2 regions of the Pelotomaculum sp. FP genome follow, and region 1 is predicted to be linked to the other one. Evidence: a T-box and tRNA genes for the amino acid it is inferred to sense, from the RefSeq annotation. Region 1 holds a T-box; the other holds one or more tRNA genes.
The links. A T-box is a leader RNA that pairs with one kind of tRNA and senses whether it is charged. The one in region 1 lies ahead of thrS (threonine--tRNA ligase), so its partner is inferred to be a tRNA-Thr.
Positions count from the first base shown of each region.

Region 1 (4,029 bases):
AATTCATTCGCACACAACCCCATAGAAATGCAGTATACATTACACCCTACGCCTTACAGGTTTGTAGGGCAAATTTATCCGCACTTTCAGATCTTGAAATTTGTATGAATTTATAAGCCCCTTTTATATTAAGCCAAAATTTCTGGATTTCTTAAAATAATTTGCATGGCATAGGGGCCGTTCTTTCTGTCTATACTGAACCAGGAAGATTTAAAAAGCCGGCTGACCTGTTTTCCCGCGGCAACTGGTGTAGTAACAGGCAGGGAGTGATCATAGTGGCGCAGACCATATCCATCGGAGCCACGCAGCACATGGAGCTGTTCAAGGCCAAACTCGGCAGTCAGCTGAAGCGGTGTGAAGGACAAGGTCTGAAGGTGGACCTGGAAGAGTCTCCGGCTGGTAAATTCACCTTTCTCTCCTGCCGCATTGCTGGAGAGGCTCAGCGCGGGTCAAACGACGAGCATATCCAAACCCTTCTTAGGCAGCAACTGGCTGAAATAATTTCCGACGTCATTCTCAATCACTGGGAGGATGCCCTTTTAAAAGACATTATCCGGGAAAACTATTATTACTTTGGTGACGAAGAAAAGAAGCTTATTTTTGACTATTCGTTGCGCCACATCAACCGTGAGGGCAGGGAAGCCCAGAACACGCTCTATTGGCTGAGCCGGAAGAACCGTATTAATCAAAAAATCATAGATTTCTTAAACTATAATAACCGCATTATCGTCGACGGATTCATCCGTTTCAGACTGAAGGAATACCTGGCCGAGCTGCGGGACGCCACCGAAAAAGCGGTTGACGAATTTTTAATGGAGAGGGAGTACCGTGAATTTATTCAGCTATTGCAGTATTTTGTAGAAGTTCAGGAACCGCGCATGGAAATGGTCCATTTGTGCATCTCTGAATCCGGCAGCTTCAAGCTTTTTGACGATAAAATGCAGCCGGTCCGGAGTGATTACATGGATGGTTTTTTTCTGGATATGCTGGAAAATGAACTAAACTACGAAGACCTCCTGATCAGCGCTCTGATCACCATCGCTCCCAGGAAAATAAACATCCACCGGGCCAGTAAAGAAAACCATAACGCGACGCTGGAAACGATTAAAAGTGTTTTTACCGGCCGGGTGAGCGAGTGTCCTGGTTGCGTTCTGTGTACAGAGCCCTGAATAAATGTCTGAAGCATTTCTTTCACAAGCCATTGGTCTTTAATTGAACCGGTTTGCCTTTGTTGACAATGAAGGATTTAGCCAATATAATACTGTAAGAATAGTGTTAAACGAGTGATGATAAGGACGAGTAAGTTTCACACCGGCCAAAGAGAGAAGGCGCCATAAGGCTGAAAGCGCCTTTGGATGCGGGTGGACTGAAAAACCACCTTGGAACTGCCGGCCGAACTGACGAGTAGGCCGCGACGGAGGCAACCGTTATCTGCGTGAGCGAGGAATTTGTATTTTCCTAACCAGGGTGGAACCGCGGAAATCCCGTCCCTGACTTTTTGTCAGGGGCGATTTTGTTTTTCATGAAAGGATGTGTTGGTTTTGGGTGAAGTCGGCAATATGAAAGTAACCCTGCCGGACGGCTCGGCCAGGGAGTACCAGGCGGGCACAACGCTTATGGATATTGCCAGGAGTATCAGCCAGCGTCTGGCCAAGGAAGCGCTGGTAGCCAGGGTGGACGGCCGGCTGGTTGACCTGGGGGCTCCATTGAACAGTGACGCCAACGTTGCATTTTTGACCTTTGAAGACGATGAGGGCAAACAGGTTTTCCGCCACAGCACGGCTCATGTCATGGCCGAGGCGGTGCAAAAGCTGTTCCCCGGCGTTAAGTTTGCTATCGGCCCGGCTATTGCCGACGGCTTTTATTACGACTTTGACACCAAGGAGCCCTTCAGTCCGGAAGATCTGGCCAAGATCGAAAAGGAAATGGAGGCCATTGTTAAGGCTGATAAGCCCTTTGAACGCTCCGAACTGACCAGGGCTGACGCGCTGGCTAAGTTTGGGGAGGCAGGCCAGGACTACAAGGTGGAACTGATTGAGGACCTGCCTGTGGATGTTGGCCTGTCCTGCTACCGCCAGGGTGATTTTACCGACCTCTGCATGGGGCCGCACGTGCCCTCGACCGGGCGCTTGAAATCCTTCAAGCTGATGAGTGTGGCAGGCGCTTACTGGCGGGGCAGCGAGAAAAACAAAATGCTCCAGCGGATTTACGGCACTTCTTTCCCCAAGAAATCCATGCTTGACGAGCACCTTTTCCGGCTCGAGGAAGCCAAGCGGCGCGACCACAGAAAAATCGGCGCGGAACTGGATCTTTTCAGCATTCATGACGAGGGTCCGGGCTTTCCGTTTTTCCATCCCAAGGGAATGATACTGCGCAACGAACTGGAGGACTTCTGGCGGCAGGAGCACAAAAAAAGGGGCTACCAGGAGATCCGCACGCCGATTATTTTGAACAGAGCCCTCTGGGAGCAGTCCGGGCACTGGGACCATTACCGCGATAATATGTATTTCACCAAGATCGACGAGGGTGATTTTGCTGTCAAGCCGATGAACTGCCCTGGCGGCATCCTGATTTACAAGAGCAAGCTGCACAGCTACCGGGAGCTTCCCATTCGCATGGGTGAACTGGGGCTGGTGCACCGGCACGAGCTTTCCGGCGCATTACACGGTTTGATGAGAGTCCGTTGCTTTACCCAGGACGATGCCCACATATTCATGCTTCCCTCCCAGGTTAAGGATGAGATCATCGGGGTCATCAACATGGAAGAAGATTTCTATAAAGTGTTCGGTTTCTCTTATCAAGTGGAGCTTTCCACCAGGCCGGAAAAAGCCATGGGCTCCGAAGAAACCTGGGAGAAGGCCACCGGTGAGCTGCGGGACGCCCTGGAGGCCAGGGGCCTCGATTATAAGGTAAACGAGGGGGACGGCGCCTTCTACGGGCCGAAGATTGATTTTCACCTTAAAGATTCCCTGGGCCGCACCTGGCAATGCGGGACGATCCAGTTGGATTTCCAGATGCCGGAGGTGTTCGACCTTACCTATGTCGGTGAGGACGGCCAGAAGCACCGGCCGGTGATGATCCACAGGACGATATTCGGCAGTATTGAAAGGTTTATCGGCATTCTCACCGAACACTTCGCCGGAGCTTTTCCGGCCTGGCTGGCCCCTGTCCAGGCCCGTGTCCTGCCCATTACCGACCGCCACCTTGAGTACGCCCGTAAGGTTGTGGACAGCCTTGAGCAAAAGGGTGTCCGGGTGGAGATGGACGCCCGCAACGAGAAAATCAACTATAAAATTCGCGAAGCCCAGGCGCAAAAAATTCCCTACATGCTGGTTGTCGGTGACAAGGAGGCCGAACAGGGCGCGGTGGCCGTCCGCCACCGCGCCCGTGGCGACCTCGGAGCCCTCCCGCTGAGCGAGTTCGAAGATAGCCTTTTGCGTGAAATTGAAGAAAAGGCTAATTCTTGAGGTTCCGGGTATTACCATAGTTACCTTGTCGATTGCAAATTATATGCAATTGGTAGTGCATCAGGTGTGACACGGGGACGGGGTTCTTGTCAACTTTTATCCCCCAAGAGGAAGTTCTCGAAAAGGCTTGACTTGCGGGCAGGTGGTTTTCCGGAGCGAACGGAGCACTTGGATGCGTTCCTTAGCGCGTGCGTTGCTTGCAGAAAAGCTAAAATAGCGCGTAGCTGCCAGGCTGCAGTCTGTTGATGCGGTCGATATGACGCCCTTCTTACTGAAATGTAGAATTGCAAAGTGAGCGGAGGATAACCACCTGCCCACTACCCCAAAGGCTTTTCGAGAACGGCAGACAGAAGGACCGTCCCCTTGCCTTGTCTACCGCCAAAGCGGTATGTGGAGCTGCTTTTCTAACTCTTGCAGTATTGGAGATAATTTCTTGACGTGCCAGGTGGGGTATGCTATAATACTTTCGTCCAATTGCACACTTACAAAGTAGAAGCCATCCGCTTCTCACCTTACGACGCTTGTATAGCAGTCCATAAGGTTCTTGATAGTTTAGATATTT
Region 1 is NZ_QFGB01000042.1:24,249-28,277, reverse strand. It holds gene ytxC (putative sporulation protein YtxC) at 162-1,169, shown strand; T-box leader at 1,278-1,495, shown strand; gene thrS (threonine--tRNA ligase) at 1,560-3,467, shown strand; ribosomal protein L20 leader region at 3,949-4,029, shown strand, end outside.

Region 2 (4,029 bases), on a different contig from region 1:
CATCCCATTCAGGTAAGGCATCGCAATTTTCATCTTCTTTGACTCCCTTGTTAATTGACTTTTGCTTTACTCAGTTATCTGCCAGTCCTTTTGGGCGCAGGCCGGGCAAACAGTGCGCCTGCAGCAGACTGTTCCCACCCATTGATGACCGCAACGGCGGCACTCCAGTTTGTGTTGGGCCAATTTAAAGCTGCCTCCGGTTACTTTCAAGGCTGACCCATTAATCAGAGCAAATGCAATTTTTTTTCTGGCCGAGGCCAGGATGCGGTGAAAGGTAGGCCGCGAGACCAACATCTTTTCGGCGCATTCTTCATGCTCCAGCTCCAGTAGATCTCTAAGCCGGATAGCCTCAATTTCTTCCACAGAAATAACAACCTCATCAAGTTCTGTACTCGGTATTCCCGCAGGCTTAAAGCAGGTAACCATGGGAAACTGCTCCACTCTCCTGCATTTTGGAGGTCTAGGCATGCGATCACCTCTTTACTTAAAAGACTCTATATTATAATTCTCAATTTTCCCCCATCATACAGCGCTGAAAGGGTGCGGGTCAACAGAATACTTGCCGGGGCAGTTCCACATGAATAATTATATAAATAATATTGAACATATGTCAATAATAGAACAAAGCGCTGTAATCGCTTACAATAATTGAGAGAAATTTAAATTTTCTTTAATGGATTTTTAATAAATTGCTGGTAGGCTGTTTTAAAAGGCTGCTGGAGGGATTAGTTTGATTAATGCGCTTATTTTAATTATCCTTGTCGTAGCGTTAATCAGTATTTTGGGAACGATTATGTGAAATATTGCAATAAAAGCTCAACACCAAGCGCCCCAATCCTTTGGGAAGCTTGGTGTTAGTTTCAATGACGGTAATATAGCGGTCTGCTGTGGGGATAGCTCCTTCTTAGTAACAATCAGCTTTCAGCACATCCTCAGCAATTCCCAAATTCGCGGATCCTCCAGACCCAGCCTCCACACAGCTATACCCATTATCCCTTCTTGAAAAGCCAGGTTTAGTTTTACTGCAAAGCTCCTCACATCTTCAAACCAGACAATATGGTTTACTCCATTTGCCGTGTAGGTGTAGGTTGATTCCTGCGCCTCTTCATCATAGCGGATGGCAACTCCATGGCGGGAGGCGGTGGTTATAGCTTCTTCGAAGGACAGTTCCCTGGGAAGTTCTGTCCCGGGGGACCAATCACGCCCGTACACGGCCATTCCCAGACGAATCTTTTCCCGTGGTATCACGGACAAGGCATAGGTCAGCACTTGACGGACAAAGCCGTAAGAGGCGATGGGACCGGGAATTGCGACATGTTCATCGTAAGCCAGGAGATACAGCTGGTCGCTGTACCTGGCCAGGTCGGAGTAGCTGAACGCCCCCGAAAATGGGTGGGCCGGATCGTCTTTAAGTTCAGGAGGAACGGATATGGTAACCAAAAGCCCATACGGTTTTAATGCCGCATAAAGCTCTGCCATAAACATAGTCAAATACTGTCTGTCTTCCGGCGGCACAAATTCAAAGTCCACATTCACGCCAATAAACCTTTTACTAAGGAGCATATTTAAAATGTTTGTTATAAGAGTCTGGCGCAGGCTGGGGATGGTCAAAATCTTGTGAATGGCTCCGGCCAAATTATAGACTAAAGCCACCACAGGCAGGCCCAATTGCTGCAGCGTCGCCAGGGTATCGGGGTCGGACTGGTCACTCAGGGTCCCCTGCTCGGTTGCACCAAACCAGTAGGGGACAAAATAAGTAATATCTTTACCGTGAACCTGCAGATCCACCAGCGCCCAAGGATCCGTAACGTAATACCAATTGTTTTCAAAATAAAACTGCTGTCTTAACATAGCCGGCCTTTCCTTTGCCACAAGATGCTGCATTTTCAGCAAATCCTTTTTACCCATAATACACATTAGTGGCAAGAATTGACACAGGGCTATGTCCGGGAAATTAAAAAACCCCGCAATTGCTTGCGAGGATTGATTTCTTTGGTTGCGGGGAGGGGATTTGAACCCCTGACCTTCGGGTTATGAGCCCGACGAGCTACCAACTGCTCTACCCCGCGATATCGACAAAGCTTATTATATCATATCAGGAGCCCTTTGTCAAACGGCCAGGGCCCCAGCTTAAAAGCGATGGTGGAGGGGGCTGGATTCGAACCAGCGAAGTCGTCGACGGCAGATTTACAGTCTGCTCCCTTTAGCCACTCGGGAACCCCTCCATATTTAGATGTGGGTATCGCTTCTCAGTTGGAGCCGGCGATGGGACTCGAACCCGCAACCTGCTGATTACAAGTCAGCTGCTCTGCCAATTGAGCTACGCCGGCGCTGACACAGTAGCTATTATAAGCTATTATGGCGGTGCTGTCAACCTGAAATAAATTGGCTCCGTCTCCAAGTGGGTCCCGGACAGCAGCCATATCGGCTTAGCCAGCATAGAAAAACCTTTAACCGCCGGTTAAAGGCAACCTGTCAGTTAACTGGTTATGCTTCGCGCTTTTCAAGGTAGCGTTCGAGTTTCCGCTTCACGCGCTGCAACGCGTTGTCGATTGACTTGACGTGGCGCTTTAAGTCTTCGGCGATTTCCTGGTAGGACTTGCCTTCCAGGTAGGACATCAAGACTTTCCACTCCAGCGAACTTAAGATCTCGCCCATCTTCTCTTCGATATCGTCAAACTCTTCCCTGGAGATTATTAACTCCTCGGGATCCGTGATTTTCGAACCCGATAGTACATCTAGCAGGGTGCGGTCCGAATCCTCATCGTATATGGGCTTGTTAAGGGAGACGTAGGAGTTCAGCGGTATATGCTTTTGCCTGGTGGCAGTCTTGATGGCAGTGATAATCTGCCTGGTAATGCAGAGCTCGGCAAAAGCCCTGAATGAGGATAGCTTGTCCATCCGGAAGTCCCGGATTGCCTTATATAACCCGATCATACCTTCTTGGATGATGTCTTCGCGATCGGCCCCGATCAGAAAATATGATCGGGCTTTGGCGCGGACAAAATTTTTGTACTTATTAATCAGGTATTCCAGGGCTATTTCGTCACCCTCCCGGGCAAATTCCACAACTTCTTCGTCAACCAGCAGCTGAAATCCGTTGTAAACTTCCGTCTGGGCTTGAAAAATCACTATTCTCCCCCTCTTTTTCCCATCAACCAACGAGAAAAAAAATAAAAAACCCCACCCTCGCTAATTGACAATGCCCAGGCCTTCAGCCCGGAATGCACTTTTTCTTTTCACGGGGCTAGGCATATGTTGATTATAGTTTCGGTCAGGTTCCTAACTTATTATAACGAAGCGGTGGAAGCTCGTCAAGGTAAAATTGGACGGGCTAGCCCTTTCCCCGCCTCCATTGTTCAAATTTGGAGCGCACCTTTTCCAGCAAACGGTTTTCCAGGTAACCGTCCACCGGCTTGCTTTGCTGGTAGTGGACCTTGCTTTCCTCTTTGGTCCGCCGCACTTGCTCGCGCAGTTCACCTGGAGTCAGGCGAAACGCTCCCCTGCCAAAAATGATCACCTGTTCGGCCCAGTCCGAGGTGGCTACATATACCGTCCCCCCGTCCTCTGGAAAGGAGCCGGCCATGCGCTCGATCAGTGAGTCGGCTGTTTCCCCCTGCTGGGTGTAAATTACCTCCACCCCGTCTACAACTTCCGTTCTTTCAGCGCCGCCTTTAATTTGGTGGGCGTCAAAGACGACCACCACTTTCAACCCGGTTAGAGCCGCGTGGTCGGCAAGTATGGACACCAGCTTTGACCTGGCGTAATCCAACCCGGTTTCCCTGTTCTTATTAAATTCGGGCCAGGCATAAATAATATTATAACCGTCAACGATGAGATGACCCTTCATTTAAAGCGATTCTCCTCTGGCGCACTACTTCATAGGCCAGCAGGGCGGCTGCAACTGAAGCATTTAATGAGTTTACACGACCGGACATGGGCAGGCGCACCAGGAGGTCACACCGCTCTTTGACCAGACGGCCCAAGCCCTTGCCCTCACCGCCTATGACCAGGCCAAGCGGTCCCTCC
Region 2 is NZ_QFGB01000058.1:19,721-23,749, reverse strand. It holds gene Psfp_RS17460 (NifB/NifX family molybdenum-iron cluster-binding protein) at 1-33, opposite strand, end outside; gene Psfp_RS17455 (DUF134 domain-containing protein) at 67-468, opposite strand; gene Psfp_RS17450 (glycosyl hydrolase family 18 protein) at 922-1,908, opposite strand; tRNA gene Psfp_RS17445 (tRNA-Met) at 1,994-2,069, opposite strand; tRNA gene Psfp_RS17440 (tRNA-Tyr) at 2,141-2,225, opposite strand; tRNA gene Psfp_RS17435 (tRNA-Thr) at 2,255-2,330, opposite strand; gene sigH (RNA polymerase sporulation sigma factor SigH) at 2,488-3,132, opposite strand; gene Psfp_RS17425 (NYN domain-containing protein) at 3,335-3,850, opposite strand; gene rlmB (23S rRNA (guanosine(2251)-2'-O)-methyltransferase RlmB) at 3,828-4,029, opposite strand, start outside.
Region 2: it has a tRNA-Thr gene. The T-box ahead of thrS (threonine--tRNA ligase) is inferred to sense a tRNA for this amino acid. The anticodon was not compared.